DNA from 4 places in the Bacillus sp. KICET-3 genome. Region 4 is predicted to be linked to each of the others. Evidence: predicted binding sites of a transcription regulator. Region 4 holds the regulator's gene; each other region holds the start of a gene.
The links. Region 4 encodes Rex, which represses fermentation and respiration genes when NADH is low (regulators of the CRP and FNR family bind a similar motif). Its sites were predicted from a motif close to TTGTGAAATATTTCACAA; they were not measured.

Region 1 (4,904 bases), 1.6 Mb from region 4:
AGCTGTTTTGCGTAATATTCGATTTGTTCCTTTTGTTTTTGAATGTCTGTTTCCTTACCGGGATAGTCCGGTCCATTGATTAAGTCGCTGTTTTCTTTGACCAGCAGCATGTATTGTTGTAATGTGTCATTCATGTTCCATGGTCACCCGTCCTTTCTATTTCTAATGTTCCAGTTTTGATCGTTTGTATGCTGAACACTTTCAAAAATCTTCCTCTCTCTTACCTTCATCATATCATATGCCAGCCTGTAATAAGAAAACGGACACCATCATCGGTGTCCGTCGGGCTTATTTAGGCTCTGTGCCCCAAATCAGCTTCCCATTTTGATATAATGTGATCCTTTTTGTATTCTTAAATGTGCTGGAATTTACAAACGAATAATTGTCGCTTTGCGCATAATTGCTCCAGTCGTCATTGTGGAGACGGATCTGGATTTCCCCTGTGCTTGCTCCGGATGAGAGGGTCCCGTTTTTAAATCCAAGCTCCAGGTAAGTGTCTGCGCCTTTTACGGATTGATTTAACTTCACAAATTTATGTGTGATATTGTTGCATCCGATCTGCGCATAATCACAATCGAAATTTTGTCCTTTGTTGTTTGCTTTATACCAGTAGCGGACGGTCAAGTTTTTTAATGAAACCGTTTTTTTGCTGTTGTTTTTAATATTGAGCTGCGGGCGGATTTGGTTTCCGTTCACATTCCCGTCCCCTGCTCTGTGTTGCACGGCGATGCTGTTGCTTTTTACACCGCTGTCCTGATCAGACTTGCCTTTGTCCGGTTTTTTTTGTCCGGAATCTTTTGAATCGGAGCCTTTGTTTGCATCAGATCCTTTGGATGAATCTTTGGAGCCGCGGATATTCTCTCTTACAAATTTTCCTGAGGCCGATAAGTCAGACAGCGACCAGCCTCCTGTTTTAGACGCTCCTGAATTCAATGCAGCCGATGATTCCTGTTTATCAGAAAGGTTCCAGTTGACCCAGCTGATTTTTTTGCTGTCCAAGTAATTCAGCCACTCCCGGGACTGGTCAAGAAATACCCCGCCATTTCCGGATGCATCGCTTGTCCCCCATTCGGTAACGAAAATCGGAGCGCCTTTGCTTAGTGCATAATCCGCTTTATCTCTTAAAAATTGTCCATGTGTACCCGCATAAAAGTGGAGCGCGTACATGACATTGGCGTCTTTCAGCTGGTTGTCCGCAGCATCGTTGACATCCTGGCTCCACGTTCCCGTGCCGACGATGACAATGTTATCCGGATCGTTTTTGCGGATCACAGAAAGCACTTCTTCTGCGTACGGCTTGATATCACGGTTCCAATTCACATCACCGTTCGGTTCATTGGCGATTTCATAAATGACGTTCGGCGTGTTGCCGTAAAGACTGGACATTTCCTTGAAAAATTCTTTTGCCTTTGCTTTGTTTTGATTTGGATTGCCGTCGCTTAAAATATGCCAGTCAATGATCACGTATATTCCGAGTTCTTTTGCCGCTTCAACAGCTTCTTTGACTTTGCTTTTAACAGACGGGTTGTCAATATAGCCGCCTTCACCCGTGTACATGGCCGCACGGAAGACAGTAATGCCCCAGTCATCTCTGAGCCATTTTAAGCTTGCTTTATTGACGTAATCGCCGTACCACTGCAAACCATGCGAGCTGATTCCTTTCAACTGCACGGCTTTTCCGTTTTGATTGACAAGCTGTGCGCCTTTGATTGAAAGCTGGCCGTTTGCGGCTACTGGCGTTTTTGAACCGGCTGCAGATGCTTGTGGCGTCATCGCACCGCTGAACACAAGCGCTGCAATCACTAAACAAGTCATGAAGACAGAGACTGAACGTTTAAAATGTCGCATTCTTTTTCCTCCAAAATGAGTATTTTACAGCATGCTTTTCTGCCGGATGTTTTTCCCTCCTTTTCTTGCATTTAGCACGACTTTGATTGTAAAAAACCTTTTGAATGATTGTCTATCAACCATATTTCTTGTTTTTAAGAGACTTAAAAATCTATCTATTTCCTCTTTTCGTATCTGCCGGAAGGTCGGAATGCTAATGTATGGCAATTGTAAGATCACATGAACAGGACTTTGCACATTCTTTTTCTTTATATTGCAAATTTTAAAAATTGAAATAAATTCTCTATGTCTTTTTTTCGGGAGTAAAGCGCTAGAGAAAATGTTCAAAAAGTCGTCATAATTCAGCTTTGTTCACAAAAAAATAAAAAACCATCCGATTCAGCTGAAAAGGAATGGTTATTTATTTAAATCAGATAAAAAACCGACAAGCTTTGTTCCGATTCCCACAAATGTTTCAAGGATCGCCTGTGCTCCCGCGATCGACAAAATAAAAATGACCGGGGTGCTCGCTTTCGGCATGAGCAAATAGCCGAGGCCGATGATAAGGGCGCACCAAATACCCGCGCACCAGTAGCAATTCAGCAAATAGCCAAAGTTCGACTTCGGCACCTTTTTCACATCAACATGCCCTGTTTTATCAACGATTTTCTCTTTCTTCATAAACGGCTTTCGAATGAACTCCGTGATTTTATCAAAGACAATCAAATGGGTTAACCGGTAGCTGGCGAGAATCAGCATCACATACGTAAGCCAGGATAGTTCCTTCATATTGGGCCTCCACAAAACGAAAGTTATATGTTAGCTATTCCCCTTTCCCTTCAACTTATTGCTGCTGATGCGATTTTTTGTGATGTAGATCACGATCTTCTCTCCCTGAACAGGATACAGTTATTTCATAGCATGAAAATATAAGTTTCAGGAGGTTTTTTGCATGGAAACAGCATTTGACAGAAATACAAAAACCGGTGATATTGTGACCCGTTTTCCAAAAGCCAGCCGTCTGTTAAAGGAATATCGAATCGATTTCTGCTGCGGAGGAAACCGACCAATCGCCGAAGCCATTCAAGAACAGAATTTAAATGAAGAAGAGATATTAACGAAAATCAATACACTGTATGAACAGACAAAAACGTTAAACGAGAAGGAGATAAACTGGAGTGAAGCCCGCTATTCCAGCCTGATCGACTATGTGGTCAATACCCATCACGCCTATTTATATGAAGTCTTGCCTGAGCTCTCTGGATTTGTCACAAAAGTATACCGCGTCCACGGCCGTCATCATCCTGAACTCGCTCAGGTGCATCAGCTGTTTCATCAGCTGAAAGCAGAATTGGAACACCACCTCATCCAGGAAGAAGAGCACATCTTTCCTAAAATCACGGCTTATGAAGAAACAAAGTCAGCCATCCACTTGACAGACGCTGTTGAAGCGATCGATACGCTGGAGAAAGAGCATGAGGCAGCAGGCGACATATTGAAAGAGTTACGCAAAATAACAAATGATTACGCCCTTCCGGAAGGAGCGTGCACAACATATACGCTCACTTACTTAAAGCTTGACGAATTAGAATCAGACCTTTTTCAGCATATTCACCTAGAAAATAATATTTTGTTCCCGCGTCTAAAAGAAGAAGCGCAGCAATAACAATAAAGACAGAGGATCTTGTCGAGATTCTCTGTCTTAAGACTGTCTTCTAGACAGTCTTTTTTATGAATTTTGGAGCCGCGGAATAAAAATCAAAACAGAGGATCCCGCTTAGATCCTCTGTTTTTTATCAATCTTCTGATGCTATATCTTTCACAGGCAATTCCTCTCCGTCTTGATGCGTCGGTTTACGCAAATGAAACAGCGATTTGACGGTGAAGTATGCAAGCAGCACGATGCTGATTAAAAAGATCGTATCCGGAATCGAGCGGAGCGTCAGCAATGTTTGTACAACATCCTGCTGTAGAAACTCGGGCGCTCTTGAGCTCCAATAGCCGTCTTCAAACGCCTTTTTCAATTGGATGAAACCGATCGGCAGAAGGCTCATAAAGACCATTCCGAACAACCCGATATTCAGCCCCCAGCAGGCGATTTTCAACAGTTTATCATTCCAAAACTGCGGTTTTACGATATTGCGCAATGAGTACAGCCATACGGCAATGGCGAACATTCCGTAGACTCCCATCATCGCACCATGGCCATGGGCCGGCGTCAAAAATTGGCCGTGCTCGAAGTAGCTGACGACAGGCAAATTAATTAAAAAGCCTAATACTCCGGCGCCGACGAGATTCCAAATCGCCGTAGAAATTAAAAACCAGAATGTTGCTTTATACGGAAAATCGTTTCCGCCGTCACGCATCATCTTGTACTGCTCATACGCTTCAAGCACAAGCAGTGTCAAAGGGATGACCTCCAAGCATGAGAAAACCGAGCCAAGCCCGATCCAAACTTCTGAAGATCCGTTGTAATAGTAATGATGGCCGATTCCGATTACACCGCTTCCGAGCAGAAGCGTTAATTGGAAATAAAGCGATCTGACCGTCGACTTTTTCGTCACCAAATTCATCTGCACCAATAAAAATCCGATGACGACGACGGCGAAGACTTCAAAAATTCCCTCCACCCATAAATGGATGATCCACCAGCGCCAGAAATCAGACATGGTGATGCTTGTCCCCGGGTTAAACAAAAACGCGGCTCCATAAAACAGCGGAATGGCGATCGATGAATAAAACAGAAGATGAATCAAACCGCCTTTATCAGACTCTTTTTTCAGACCGCTTTTTATTCCCCTGAAGACGATAAACAGCCAAATCAGCATGCCGAGGGCAAGGATGATCTGCCAAAAACGGCCGAGTTCGATGTATTCCATCCCCTGGTGGCCGAACAGGAACCAATTGTTTCCCAGATAACCTTTAGCACCGAGCCATTCGCCGACAACGCTCCCGCCGACGAGAAAGATGAGCGCCCAGAAAAGAATATCCACCAGCAGGCCTTGCTTTTTCGGCTCCCGTCCCCCGACAAGCGGGGCTACAAAGATTCCCATGCCAAGCCATGCTGTCGCAATCCA
Region 2 (4,904 bases), 1.6 Mb from region 4:
AGCGTTCCTGCCGTCCTGTTCCTGCTCGCCGCGGTCTGGACGCTACCTGCGCTCGTTTGGCTCGGGTTGTCCCTCGTTCCGCTTTTTCTCGTCAATCTGTATTATGCGAAAGAGAACAACGACAGAGCGCTCATCAATGATATTGCGGCGATCATCGTTTTTGCCGCAGGCGGGCTTGCGGCCTATTGGGCCGGCGATGGGCGGCTGGACGGCTGGGGATGGTTCATTTTTATCCAATCGATTTTGTTTTTTGTCGGCAGTGCATTTTATGTAAAGTCTATGATCCGCGAAAAGAAAAACAAACGGTTTCAATATTACTCATGGAGCTATCATCTCATCCTGCCGTTTTTATCTTTGGCATTTGGGGCCGGATGGGCGATCATCGGTTTTATTCCGAGCAGCTTGAGGGCATGGCTGTTATACGGGAGAAAATTGCCGGTCAAAAAAATAGGAATCTTTGAATTGCTTAATGCATGTTGTTTCATGCTTGCGATGGGCGTCTTTTTGCTGAATATATAAATAAAAACAAGGACATCTCATTGTCCTTGTTTCGGCATCGTGGAAAACGCTTGCATTTTCAGCGGCAAACCGTCTGTTTGAGACGGCGTCACAGACTGAACGCCGCCGCCGTGATCCTGTCAGCATATTCGCGCTTCCAGGCCAAGACGGCGTTTCTGCGTAAAAGGGGAGCCGTTTTGCCCGCAGCCCCGTTTGTTCCTGTATTAATCGATGTTGCATATTTCAAGCGGGCAATTTTCGCAGTCGATTTCACGTTTTAAATAGCTTAGGTTGTGAACGACGATTTTTCCCGATTCCTCAATCGAAATCACGCCGAGTTTCCGAAGGTCGCTCAGCATGCGGTTTACGCTTTCTCTGGCAGCCGCACAGAATTTCGCCAGATCCTGGTTCGTCAGCACGATGTTAATGAGAATGCCGTCGCTTCGTGTAATGCCGTAGCTGTTGGCGAGCCTGATCAGCGTAGAGTAGAGTGCTCCCTTTTTGCCATTCAGAAGGAGATCGCGAATTTTCGATTGGATTTTTCGCAAATGAGTGCTCATCCATTTCATAAATTCAAACGTTAAAGCGCCGTTTTGAATCAGTTCTTTTTCAAGTTTTTCTTTATTGATAACCAATACTTCGCCATCCGAGAGGATTTTCGCGCTCAGCATATATTTCGCTTCATCGGTAAAAAGCGTCAGTTCTCCGACAATATCATTTTTTTTGCACATTCTAAGCGTCAGTTCTTTTCCGTCAGACGTCAATTTGCCAATTTGGACGAGCCCTGACTGAATGAGATATAGTTCTTCTGCATCCATACCTTCTTGAAAAAGATAAGTATTTTGTCGGATTTTTCTTTTGGTGCTGATCGATTCCAATAAGTAATGCAGATCAGCAGAGATCAGATCTGTATCAGATTTTCGAACAGACACATTCATGGGAGCGTCACCCCTTTTAGAGAAAGTCATATTAAGCAGTTCTATTGTATCGTTAAATAAACCTGAATCATCTTATAAAAATAACAATCTTGTGAACTTATGAAGAATGTCCCAGAAAAAGACCTGAGCACATTAGCCTCAGGTCTTTGAAATGATGCGGGATGCGAAAGGTTTATAAATCCCGCGTTTTTGTTCCCGTTGATGTTTTGCCGACTTCCTGAAAATACATCCATGCGACGATGACAAAGCTGGCAAGGGCCGCTTCCGAAAGAGCCATAAATCCGATTGCATAATGGCCGGTCGCCTGAAAGACGCTTGATAAGATGAGAGGCGGGAAGAATCCACCTAAGCCGCCCATTGCTGAGACGATGCCATTGACAATCCCGGCCTGTTTTGAAAAATAAAACGGCACTAATTTGAAGATGACGCCATTTCCGATTCCCGCGCATACGGCAACCGTCAGAACGCCGAATCCATACAATCCGAGGCTCGGTGAAAAGGCCAATAAAATTCCTGACAACGTGCAGCCTGCAAAAACATACATTAAAAGCTTCAGCGCATTGAACTTATCCGCCAGCCAGCCGCCGACAGGTCTGAGAAACGTCGCAACTGCGATAAATCCTGCGGTCCTGAGCCCTGAATCAACGGGATCCAGTCCGAAGTTGTTGACAAGAAAGTTCGGCAGATAGATCGTAAACGCAACGAAAGAGCCAAATGTGATAAAGTAGAATAAACTTAAAAACCACAATGTCTGATTGCGATAGACTGCTTTGATTTGTTCTGAGACGGATACTGTGACTTTCGGCTCTTTCCGATCGCCAAACAAAAAGTTCAGCAAGGCGAATACGGCCACTAAGACGATAAACATCCGCACCGTATTTTCCCAGCCGGCTGCTTTGGCTACAACAGGAGCGGCAAAAGTGGTAATCGCCGTACCGACGTTTCCGGCTCCATAGACTCCATTTACAAAACCGTGCTTTTCTTTAGGATAATACTTCGGCAATGATGTGACCCCAATGGAGAACACCGCTCCTCCGATTCCGAGAAAAAACCCGCCGATGATTAAATCGGATAATGAATCAGCCGCGCTGATCCAAAATATCGGGAACAGAAGCAGCAAAAAACTAATCATAAAAGTGATTCTCGCCCCAAATTTGTTTGTGTAATATCCAAGCGGAATCCGGAGCAGAGATCCAAGTATGACCGGGATGGCAGTAACCAGAGATGTTTCGCCGTCGGTCAGGGGAATATCCTGTTTAATATGAGGCATTAATGATGAGATTAAAACCCAAACCATAAATCCTGCCACCAAACTGAGTGATTGCAGCGGCAATTGTAATTTTTGACGATTTACCATTACGGCTTTACTCCTTTCGAAGGAAAATGAATCAGCAAATTCATCTTACAAAAAGTCATTCAAAGACATTGTGAAATACGTCACACGGAATACCGCTTCATGTTTATTTGTGAATAAATTGTTAAATCATCATATAAATACCGATCATTTTTGTTGTTTTTCGTTTATGATGAAAATAAAAAGGAGTTTCTGATACATGTTTTTGCAGCTGACGGCAGAAGAAAAACAAGCCATTATGAATGAGATCAAGCGCTTTTATCTTGAGGAAAGAGGGGAAGAGATCGGGGATATTGCGGCGATCCAGACGTTTGAATTTGTGAAAGAAAAGCTTGGTCCCTACTTTTACAATCAGGCTTTAAAAGACAGCCGCCGGGTGGTGGAAGAGAAAGCCTCGGCGATTGAGGAGGAGCTTTTTGCGCTTGAAAAGCGTCTCTAACATAAGGGGGTTGAACACAATCACCTTTATGCAAAATGCTTGAAGGACCTGAGGTGTTATGATGGAATTTTTGAAACAATTTCTGATTTTCAGCGGTTTAAATGAAGAAGAATTCAAACAGATTGAGCGGATTGCAATGAAACGCACCTATCAGCCGAGAATGTTCGTGTTTATGGAAGGGGAAGAACGGGAAGCCGTATTCTTCATCAAATCAGGTCTTGTGAAAACATACAAGATCGATGAAGCCGGCAATGAACAAGTGATCTCCCTTCTCCAAAGCGGCGACATGTTCCCTCACGTCGGTTTTTTTGACAGGTCTCCATATCCGGCGACGGCTGAAGCCGTTCAGGAAACGGAATTAATCGTCATCCGCATTGCCGATTTTGACGATCTTCTCATGAAATATCCGCAAATGACGATCAAGGTCATGGAAATCATGGGCAAAAAAATCATTGATTTGCAGGAACGGATCCAAGGGTTTATTTCAAAAGACGTGCAGCACCGCCTGACGCATGCTTTAATGAAACTGGCGGCTGAACACGGCGTGCGAAAGGGGAAAGGGGTGTATATCAATTTGCCGATTACCAACCAGGACTTTGCGAATATGGTGGGTACGTCGCGGGAAACGATTAATCGCACGTTAAATGAAATGAAAAAGAAAAACCTGCTTTCCGCCGACAGAAGCGGGATATTGATTTACGATGCTGAGTGGCTGAACGGCAGCAGCTAATCTGATCAGGCTTTCCATGATCCGATGGAAGCCTGATTTTTTTACCCTGAATTCACGAATTTGCCATAAATTCAGTGATCTGGTTCACATCCGGACCGCTGCATTTCCAGTATCTTAGGACATGCAAATAGGAAAGGAGTGAACCTTGATGGAAGTGCAAAGAGAGTCCGCACCGGTGAAGAAAACGGCAAAGAACGGCTTTTTGAAATCGATTCTTGTCTTTACGTTAATCGTCAGCTTTTCGGTGCTTTTATTGGGAGGCTATTGGATTTTCAAGGGACTTGCCCCAAGACCGCTTGAAGTGACCAATCCAAAAGGCGAAGTGCTGATGACAGAAGCGTCAATCAGCGGAGGACAGGCGGTATTTCAAAAATATGCGCTGATGGATTACGGAACAATATTGGGGCACGGTTCATATATGGGGCCGGACTATACAGCAGAAGCCTTGAAAATCTATACAGAAGGAATGCAAAATTTCAAGGCGGTCAACGATTACGGCAAAAGCTTCAACAAGCTTTCTGACGAAGAAAAGTCGGTAGTTCGGGACAGGGTCATTCGGGAAATGCGCAAAAACCGCTATGACTCAGATTCGAAAACATTGGAGCTTACACAAGCGCAAGTATATGGCTTGAATAAAGTGCGCTCACACTACCGCGACGTGTTCACAAATGGAGACGGCTGGGGGATTGAACCCGGATTGATTCAGGAACGTCACATGCCTGATCATGACAGGGCATGGGTCGCGAATGAGGACCAGATCACACAGGTCTCTGATTTTATGTTTTGGACGGCGTGGCTGGCCAGCACATTAAGACCAAATGATGATATTACCTATACGAACAACTGGCCTTATGATGAAGAGGCCGGCAATACGATGTCATTTTCCGCGGTTTGGTGGAGCGGAGCCAGCGTCACCATCCTCATTTTATTTGTCGGTATTATTCT
Region 3 (4,904 bases), 1.6 Mb from region 4:
AGGAGAACGCCGAATGAGAAGGGCTCCTCCCTTCTCTCCTCTTTTCAAACTGTGATCTACTTAACATTCTCATTTTCTTATTTCCGCTACGATGAATGCGAAGAGTAACGAAAGGACAGATGAAGCATGATACAGTGTGATTTTCAGGAGGCTCCGTTTATTGTCATTTGGGAGCTGACCAGAGCCTGTGAGCTTAAATGTCTCCACTGCCGGGCGTCTGCGCAAAACCGCCGTGACCCGCGGGAGCTCTCTCTTAAAGAAGGAAAAGCATTAATCGATGAAATCTATAACATGAACAACCCCATTTTGGTGCTGACCGGCGGTGATCCGCTAATGAGGGAGGATGTCTTTGAGATCATTCAATATGCCGTCCGAAAAGGCGTCCGCATTTCCATGACACCGAGTGCAACGCCGAATGTGACGAAGGAAGCCATCCAAACTGCAAAAGATATCGGCTTATCCCGCTGGGCGTTCAGCCTGGATGGCCCGAACCGCGAAATTCATGATCACTTCAGGGGAACAGACGGCTCCTTCGACCTGACGATGAATGCAATCCGGCATATCCATGAATTTCAATTGCCTTTGCAGATCAATACGGTGATCTCAACTTACAACATCGATTACCTTGATGAGATGGCACAGCTGGTTGAGCAATTAGATTGTGTTTTGTGGAGCGTGTTTTTTCTCGTCCCGACCGGACGGGCCAAACGGGAGGACATGATTTCAGCCCTTCAGCATGAAAAAGCGTTTCAATGGCTCAGCCGTTTGGCCAAACGGGCGCCTTTTGACATTAAAACGACGGCGGCCCAGCATTACCGCCGGGTCGTCATCCAGCAAAAAATGCGGGAAGCAAAAGATCCCCACCTTCAGATCCGCTATGAGGATGCATTGCAAAAAGGCAAAATCGATGCGATCGGAGGGCTTGGCCGGGCCCCTAAAGGCGTTAATGACGGTAACGGCTTTTTGTTCATTTCCCATATCGGTGATGTGTATCCCAGCGGACTATTGCCTGTTAAAGCAGGAAACATTCGCCAACAGCCGCTGTCAGACATTTACCGCGAGTCGCCGATTTTCAAAGAGCTGCGAAATCCTGACGGTTATAAAGGCAAATGCGGGGTCTGCGAATTCCGTCATGTTTGCGGAGGCTCGCGTTCACGCGCATACGCTTTGACAGGCGATTATTTAGAAAGCGATCCCAGCTGCATCTACATTCCGAAGGCATTGCGCAAAAAAATGTGATCTGGATCACAAAAGTATCTTCCTGCTTGTATTATGATCGATTCTGAGAATGATCATCAATTTCAAAAGGATGTGATCCTTTCTGAACAAGACATTGGATTTAAACGCTTCTGTCTATGAACTGTGCACATTGCATCCTGAGCTGAAAGTCTTAATGAAAGATATCGGTTTTGACCACATTGCAAAACCCGGAATGCTTGAGACTGCCGGCCGCATCATGACGATCCCAAAGGGCGCGCGGCTGAAGAACATTGATTTGACGCACATCCTGACGATTTTAAGGGAACAAGGCTTTGAACCTGTTTGGAGAGGAGACGAACCATGAGCGAATTCATTAACAACAGGGAAACTCATCAGAAATTATCACATGAAAGAAAGCAGCAGCTGAAAGACATCATCATCGATCTTCATAAAGGAGCGCCTCTTGAAGATGTCAAACAACGGTTTCAGGCCGCGTTCGGGTCGGTTAATGCAGAGGAAATCGCCCAATTGGAACAGGCCTTAATACAGGAAGAGGGAATCGAGCCTGAAGAGATCCAAAAGCTCTGCTCCGTTCATGCAGCGGTTTTTAAAGGATCGATTGAAGACATCCACCGCACGGAGGCCGAAAAACAGCCCGGCCACCCGGTTCATACATTTATAAAGGAAAACAAAGAAATAGACTTCCTTTTGAACTTTAAAATCCAGCTTCATTTGGACCGGTTTGAAAAGGAAGACACGGAAGAACATATTTTCAAGCTGATCAGCGATTTAAACCTGCTGGCGGATGTAGACAAGCATTACAGCAGAAAAGAAAACCTGCTCTTCCCCTATCTGGAAAAGTACGGGATCACCGGCCCCAGCCAGGTCATGTGGGCGATTGACGATTTTATCCGCAAAAGCATTAAAGAAACGAAAGCGTTATTGGAAAACTACACACCTGATCAAAAAGCCGAAGTCATTCGCGAGCTGGGCTTTATTATAAAAGAAGGCACAGAAATGATTGATAAAGAAGAAAAGATTCTACTGCCGATGGCCCTGCGGACATTAACGGAAGACGAATGGCTGAAAATTGCGGCGGAAAGCGATGAAATCGGCTATTGCCTGACAGAGCCTGAAGCCGTCTGGGAGCCTAAGCGCCACCCGCTTCAGACAATGGAAAAAGCAGTTGACGGATATGTCAGACTCCCTACCGGAACATTATCCCTTGAGCAGCTTGAACTCATGCTGAACCACCTTCCCGTTGACCTGACGTTTATTGATGAGAATGATGTTGTCCGCTACTTTTCTCACGGCAAGGAACGGATTTTCGCCAGAACAAAGGCAGTGATCGGCCGAACCGTACAAAATTGCCATCCGCCGGCAAGCGTTCATATCGTCAATAAGCTCCTCGATGATTTTAAGTCAGGCAAAAAAGATGTTGAAGATTTTTGGATTCCATTCAAAGACAAATATGTGTTCATCCGCTACTTTGCCGTCCGCGATGAACACGGCAAATACATCGGCACATTGGAATTCACCCAAAACATCGCCCCGATTCAGGACATAACCGGAGAAAAACGAATTTTAAACTCCGCTGAATAAAAGCAAAACGGCCCGCTTTCATTTGTATGGAAAGCGGGCCGTTTTTTGTGACGCCTGCAGTCCGAATGCCTCCCCTCCCCTTTTTCCTTCAAATTCGTCTAAAAAATGTGACGAATTTGTGAAATCCGCAAGCATTGTGACAAAGTTAACAAGGTCCCGCTTCTCCTCCGTATATAGTGAAGATAGCATCACTGACTCAGGAGGAGTGAACCAGCAATGAAAAAAAAGAAAAACAGCCCTATTTCCAGGAGATTAAATTATTTCTCTCCTATAGAACACCATTCTGATAAACACAGCCAGACTTCTTATGAAGACCGAGATTGGGAAGATGTATACAGAAGAAGATGGCAGCATGATAAAGTGGTTCGTTCGACCCATGGCGTCAATTGCACCGGCTCTTGCAGCTGGAATATTTATGTAAAAAACGGGATCGTCACCTGGGAAGGCCAGCGTCTCGACTATCCTTCCACAGGCCCTGATATGCCTGACTTTGAACCGCGCGGCTGTCCGCGGGGAGCAAGCTTCTCCTGGTATATTTACAGCCCGCTTCGCGTGAAATACCCATACGTCCGGGGTGTGCTGATCAACATGTGGCGGGAAGCCTTAAGCGCCCACAGCAACCCTTTAGATGCATGGAAATCGATCGTTGAAAACCCTGAAAAAGCAAAGGCTTATAAACAAGCGCGCGGAAAAGGCGGTTTTGTCCGGGCGGAATGGAGCGAAATATTAAAGCTGATTTCCGCTTCCCTCCTTTATACCGTGATGAAATACGGTCCTGACCGCAATGTCGGCTTCTCGCCGATTCCGGCTATGTCCATGCTCAGCCATGCGGCCGGCTCCCGGTTTATGTCGCTGATCGGCGGTCCGATGCTCAGTTTTTATGACTGGTATGCCGACCTCCCTCCTGCCTCTCCGCAAATCTGGGGAGACCAGACAGATGTACCGGAAAGCAGTGACTGGTACAATTCCGGCTATATCATGACATGGGGGTCGAATGTCCCGCTGACAAGAACACCTGATGCACACTTTTTGGCTGAAGCCCGTTACAGAGGGACGAAAGTCATATCCATCAGCCCGGACTTTGCCGAATCCACAAAATTTGCTGATGACTGGATGAGCATCAGACAAGGAACAGACGGAGCGCTTGCGATGGCAATGGGCCACGTCATACTCCAAGAGTTTTATGTCAATCAAAAGACGGAGCGCTTTATTGACTATGCAAAACAATATACTGATTTCCCGTTTTTGGTGACCTTGAATAAAGAAGGCGGACAATTCACGGCCGGCCGTTTTCTCCATGCGAAAGACATCGGCCGCCGGACAGAGCATGATGAATGGAAACCGGCCGTCTGGGATGAAGAAACAGGCGATTTCGCCATCCCGCAAGGAACTATGGGCTCGCGCTGGGACGGCAAAGGGAAATGGAATTTGCGCATGATTGATGAAGAGACCGGACAGCAAATTTCACCGCGGCTTTCCATGCTCGGAAAAGAAGATATGATCGGCACGGTCAAAATTCCTTATTTCTCTCATGACGGCAACAAAGTGCTGGAAAGGCCCCTTCCGATCAAAAAATTGAATCTGAACGGCGAGGAAGTCTTTGTGGCTACCGTATTTGATCTGACTCTTGCAAACTACGGCGTCAACCGCGGAATTGGCGGACAGACAGCTGAGTCATTTGATGATCCAGAACCGTTTACACCTGCTTGGCAAGAGCAGATCACCGGCGTTGATCGCGGCCAGGTCGTCAAAATTGCGAGGGAATTCGCGCAAAACGCGATAGACACAGATGGCCGCTCAATGATTATCGTCGGTGCCGGGATTAACCACTGGTTCAATTCAGACACCATTTACCGGGCGGTATTGAATCTCGTTCTTCTCGTCGGTGCACAAGGAGTCAACGGAGGCGGCTGGGCCCACTATGTCGGCCAGGAAAAGCTCCGTCCTGCTGAAGGTTGGCAGACGATCGCCATGGCTAAAGACTGGGGCGGTCCGGCTAAATTGCAAAACGGAACTTCATTCTTCTATTTCGCGACTGACCAGTGGCGTTATGAGGATGAACCAATCAGCAATCTGGCTTCTCCAATCACGGGAACGTCCCG
Region 4 (4,904 bases):
GTGATCGTGCTGTTGATTTTAAGGACCGCTCCAAAAACAACGCTTCGAAACGCCCCGAAAGCATCGATCGGTGTCTCTATCGCCTGGGCGGTCCTCGGCGTTTTTCTCGCGCTTTTTGCCCAATCGATTGCCGCCGCGATCGAAATGAAACTGTTCGGTGTAAATCCCGAATCGGAAAATACACAAAGAATCATGGATATCATTCATGCATTGCCGCTCATGATGTTTGTTTCATCTGTATTCGGTCCTATTCTGGAGGAAATCATTTTCAGAAAGATCATTTTTGGGGCATTTTATGAAAAAACAAATTTCTTTATCGCCGCTTTAATCAGTTCCATTTTATTCTCGGTTGTCCACCTGGATTTCTCACACCTTTTAATCTATACGGCAATGGGCTTCACATTCGCGTTTTTATACGTCAGGACAAACCGGATCATCGTACCGATCTTCGCCCATGTCGCCATGAATACGCTTGTCGTCATTATCCAGACTTTCCAGGGGCCTATTGAAGAATATTTGGAACGAGCCGAAAAAATGCAAATGATTATTGGAGGATTTTTATGATAAGAAGCCCGAAATTTTGGGGATTGATTTATTTTTTGACCGGTGTGCTGTTTACGTATCTGGCAGCTACCACTCCGGGGAATATGTGGTCGTTCTACACGATTCTTCTCATGCTTTTCGCTGCTTACAACATCAGCATTTCCTTTAAAATGTTCGCCCTTTCAAGCAGGTTGAAAAGAAAAAAATAAAACAACTCGTTTTAAAGATAAGAGCCATTCTCGTAAAGAGAGATGGCTCTTTATTTCTGCAGAAATGCCTGGTTTTCCTCCCGAATTGCATTTTTTTGCGCCTGCCGGTAGGCGATTCGCGAAATCACGATGCTGATCTCATAAAGAATTAATAAAGGCACTGAAACCATTAAATGAGACAACAGCTCCGGCGGAGTGATAACCGCCGCAATGACGAACAGAACAAAGTAGGCATACTTTCTGATCTTTGACAAAAACATTGGCGTCACCAAGCCGAGCCTTGTCACAAACATAACCACCACAGGCATCTGAAACAATAAACCGAAAGGAAGCGTCAGCTGCAGAAGAAATTGAAAATATTCGTACACTCCGATGACTTGATTCACATTGAGATCATCGGATAAGTTCATCATAAAATCAACGACAAACGGAAACAAAATAAAGTAAGAAAAGGCAATGCCGCCTAAAAAGAGAATAATCGATACAGGAATATAGCTTAGCGTCACTTTGCGTTCTTTTTCATACAGCCCCGGGCTGATAAACGCCCACAGCTGATACAAAATGAGCGGCGAGGTCATGACAGCGCCGATGATGAAAGCGAACTGCATGTATACCAGCAAAGGGTCCGTCAGTTTAAACGCATTGAGCGTAAGCAGTTTGGCTTCCTCCGTCTGCTGCAGATAAATAATGATCGGCTTTGCAAGAAAGAAGCCCGCCATGACAAAAACGGCAAAAAAGAAGGCAGTGAACATGAGCCGTCTTCGCAATTCTTTAATATGTTCCAACAGCGACATTTCTTTTCCCTTCATCAATGTCATCCCATCCTACTGATCTTCTTTCTTTTTGTCGTTATCGTCATCCGCCAGACCTTTTGTCGCGTTTTTAAACTCCCGTAATGTATTGCCTGCTGCTCTTCCCAGTTCAGGAAGTTTTTTCGGACCGAAAATCAAAATCGCCAAAATAACGATTAAAATAAAGCTTCCAGGACCGATTGTCGGCATATAAAAGCCTCCCCCTTTCCGTCATTTTTCTTCCGTCATTGAATAATGCTTCAGAAAATACACCAATGACTGAAGTTCAACCGCTAAATCTATATGATGAATTCGAATGTGTTCCGGCACATTCAAACGGGCCGGCGTAAAATTGAGAATACCTTTGATACCGAGCGCAACAAGCCTGTCCGTAATCGATTGGGCGGCATGGGCCGGGACCGTCAAAATGGCGACGGGGATGTCATCTGTCAAATGCTCTTCAAGTTTATTCAGGTCGTATACGGGAACGCCTCCGACTTCTGTTCCGATTTTGCTTTCATTGACATCAAAAGCAATCGCAATTTTCGTGTTGTTGTTTTTAATGAAATTGTAATGGAGAAAGGCTGTTCCTAAATTTCCTACACCGATGAGCGTTACGTTTGTCATTTCATCCTGATCGAGCGTCTTTCTGAAAAAGGACAGCAAATAATTCACATTATAGCCATAGCCTTTTTTGCCGAGAGCTCCAAAATATGAAAAGTCCCTGCGAATTGTAGCAGAATCAACTTTTACGGCATCGCTCAGCTCAGCAGACGAAACACGCTGCTTTCCTGATGCATGAAGGTTTTTTAAAAAACGATAATATAACGGCAGCCGTTTCGCTGTCGCTTGCGGAATTTTTGAATGATCCAAGTTCATAACCGATCCTCCATGTTTACTTCAGCTTTTTCCCTTTTATAGTCGCCGTTTTTCCCGCCCGTCTTTTCTGCAAGATAGGTCGGGCCTATCACCATTCCCTTATCCGCCGCCTTGCACATGTCATAAACAGTCAGGGCGCATACGGAAGCTGACGTTAACGCTTCCATTTCCACACCTGTACTCCCTTTTGTCTTGACTTTTGCCTGAATATGCAGGATGCTGTTCTGTTCTTTTTCTTCCCATCGAAAGGCGATATCGACTCCCTTAAGGGCAATCGGATGGCACATCGGGATGATGGCGGACGTTTGCTTCGCCGCCATGATTCCGGCTACCTGGGCCACCGCCAGCACATCGCCTTTCCCCATTTCCTGGTTCTTGATTTTTGCATGCACGTCTCTTGTCATGGACACGCTTGAGAGAGCCACAGCAGTTCGGACTGAAGCTTCCTTTTCGCTTATATCAACCATTTTGGCTCTGCCTTGTTCATTAAAGTGTGTAAATTGGTTCATGATAAAAACTCTCCTTATAAAGATCATACACTATTTTTTTCAATCTGTCTTTTTCTTTTGGTTAAAATCTTCCAGACTTCACTTAATTGTTTGCTGACTGCTATCTGATAGGCTACACTTAAAATAGCAAACAAGAGGTGAAATAGATCATGATGATTTTACAAGTCAATCAGCTCTCAAAATCGTTTGGGGCCGATTCCATTTTAACGAATATAAAGCTTGAAGTCAGATCACGGGACCGGATTGCGATCGTCGGCCGCAACGGAGCCGGAAAATCGACTTTTTTAAAAATTATCGCCGGCCGCCTGTCTTATGAAAAAGGGGACATCATTAAGCCGAAGGATTTAACCATCGGCTATCTTGATCAGCATTCAGGACTTGATTCCGAGCTGACGATTAAAGAGGAATTGCTTTCGGTCTTTGATCATTTGAAAACGATGGAAACCGTGATGCGCTCGATTGAAGAGGAAATGGCGCATGCTGATCCGGACAAGCTGGAATCTTTAATGAAAACGTACGATAGACTCCAGCAGACGTTTAAAGACAAAGGCGGCTATCAATATGAAGCTGACGTCAGATCTGTGATCCACGGAATGGGATTCGCCGGACACGGCGATTCCGCGCGCGTGCAGGATTTAAGCGGCGGACAAAAAACGAGGCTCGCACTCGGAAAAATGCTTTTGACAAAGCCTGATCTGCTGATTCTTGATGAACCGACAAACCACCTGGACATCGACACGCTCACATGGCTGGAACAATATTTGCAAAACTACAGCGGCGCCATTCTGATCGTCTCCCATGACAGGTACTTTCTTGATAAGGTCGTCACCCAAGTATATGAGATTTCCCGCACCCAGAGCAAAAAATACATCGGAAACTACAGCTCATATCTTACATTAAAAGCGGAACACCTTGAAAGAGAGACCAAGCTGTATGAAAAGCAGCAGGATGAAATCGCCAAGCTCCAGGACTTCGTTGACCGCAACCTGGCAAGGGCCTCAACGACAAAGCGCGCCCAAAGCAGAAGAAAACAGCTCGAGCGGATGGAAGTCATGACAAAACCGCTCGGCGATGAAAAATCAGCCAACTTCCGCTTTGAGATTTCGCGGCAAAGCGGAAATGACGTTTTACGCGTCGAAGATCTGACGGTCAGCTATCAAGATCAGCCTCCGCTCCTCCGTTCGCTCAATTTTCATATTACACGCGGGGAAAGCGTGGCGCTTGTCGGCCCTAACGGTATCGGAAAATCGACGCTGTTAAAAACGCTGATACAGAAGCTGAAGCCTGCCGCCGGAACGATCACAACGGGCTCACATGTCTTGATCGGCTATTACGATCAGGAACAGGCTGAATTGACTTCGTCAAAACGCGTCATTGACGAGCTGTGGGATGAGTATCCAGAGATGAATGAGAAAGATATTAGAACATGCCTGGGAAATTTTCTATTCTCCGGAGATGATGTGCTAAAACCGGTTCACGCCCTGAGCGGGGGTGAAAAAGCCCGGCTCGCGCTCGCCAAGCTGATGCTTCAAAAAGCCAATTTTCTCATTCTTGATGAGCCGACAAACCATCTGGACTTAGACAGCAAGGAAGTATTGGAAAACGCTTTGATTGACTATCCCGGAACGATTCTATTTGTGTCTCATGACCGTTATTTTATCAACCGCATCGCAACAAAAGTATTTGAGCTCTCCCCTGAAAAGGTGGAAGAATATTTAGGGGACTACGATTATTACACAGAAAAAAAGGCGCAGCAGCTTGAGCTCGAAGAACTGGAAAAGCAAAAAACGCAAGAACGGCGAAAAACCGCTTCAGAAAAAGAGGCCGGAGCAAAACGCAGCTATGAGGAAGAAAAAGAATGGAAAAGGAAAGAACGCCAGCGCCAGCGCCGCATTGAAGAAATAGAAACACGGATCACGGCCATTGAAGACCAAATCGAAAAAAATGAAGAATTGCTTTGCGAGCCTGAAGTA

Region 1: ric (iron-sulfur cluster repair di-iron protein) is a predicted target of Rex. The motif match lies at 2,694-2,711, and genes of this name have one in related genera.
Region 2: R5H20_RS11900 (nitrate/nitrite transporter) is a predicted target of Rex. The motif match lies at 2,862-2,879, and genes of this name have one in related genera.
Region 3: R5H20_RS11865 (nitrate reductase subunit alpha) is a predicted target of Rex. The motif match lies at 2,937-2,954, and genes of this name have one in related genera.

The regions. Positions count from the first base shown of each region.
Region 1 covers NZ_CP137345.1:2,339,385-2,344,288, reverse strand. Annotated here, with positions in the region: gene R5H20_RS11935 (YnfE family protein) at 1-134, opposite strand, end outside; gene R5H20_RS11930 (cellulase family glycosylhydrolase) at 289-1,848, opposite strand; gene R5H20_RS11925 (DUF1360 domain-containing protein) at 2,245-2,616, opposite strand; gene ric (iron-sulfur cluster repair di-iron protein) at 2,780-3,493, shown strand; gene R5H20_RS11915 (nitric-oxide reductase large subunit) at 3,624-4,904, opposite strand, start outside.
Region 2 covers NZ_CP137345.1:2,334,204-2,339,107, forward strand. Annotated here, with positions in the region: gene R5H20_RS11890 (YwiC-like family protein) at 1-519, shown strand, start outside; gene R5H20_RS11895 (fumarate/nitrate reduction transcriptional regulator Fnr) at 723-1,436, opposite strand; gene R5H20_RS11900 (nitrate/nitrite transporter) at 1,609-2,793, opposite strand; gene R5H20_RS11905 (DUF2164 domain-containing protein) at 2,990-3,229, shown strand; gene R5H20_RS11910 (Crp/Fnr family transcriptional regulator) at 3,288-3,959, shown strand; gene R5H20_RS11915 (nitric-oxide reductase large subunit) at 4,108-4,904, shown strand, end outside.
Region 3 covers NZ_CP137345.1:2,328,497-2,333,400, reverse strand. Annotated here, with positions in the region: gene R5H20_RS11885 (cyclic nucleotide-binding domain-containing protein) at 1-17, shown strand, start outside; gene R5H20_RS11880 (TIGR04053 family radical SAM/SPASM domain-containing protein) at 127-1,239, shown strand; gene R5H20_RS11875 (DUF1858 domain-containing protein) at 1,394-1,564, shown strand; gene R5H20_RS11870 (DUF438 domain-containing protein) at 1,561-2,802, shown strand; gene R5H20_RS11865 (nitrate reductase subunit alpha) at 3,019-4,904, shown strand, end outside.
Region 4 covers NZ_CP137345.1:705,039-709,942, reverse strand. Annotated here, with positions in the region: gene R5H20_RS03545 (CPBP family intramembrane glutamic endopeptidase) at 1-564, shown strand, start outside; gene R5H20_RS03540 (YdiK family protein) at 564-752, shown strand; gene tatC (twin-arginine translocase subunit TatC) at 803-1,570, opposite strand; gene tatA (twin-arginine translocase TatA/TatE family subunit) at 1,577-1,753, opposite strand; gene R5H20_RS03525 (redox-sensing transcriptional repressor Rex) at 1,775-2,422, opposite strand; gene moaC (cyclic pyranopterin monophosphate synthase MoaC) at 2,419-2,931, opposite strand; gene R5H20_RS03515 (ABC-F family ATP-binding cassette domain-containing protein) at 3,081-4,904, shown strand, end outside.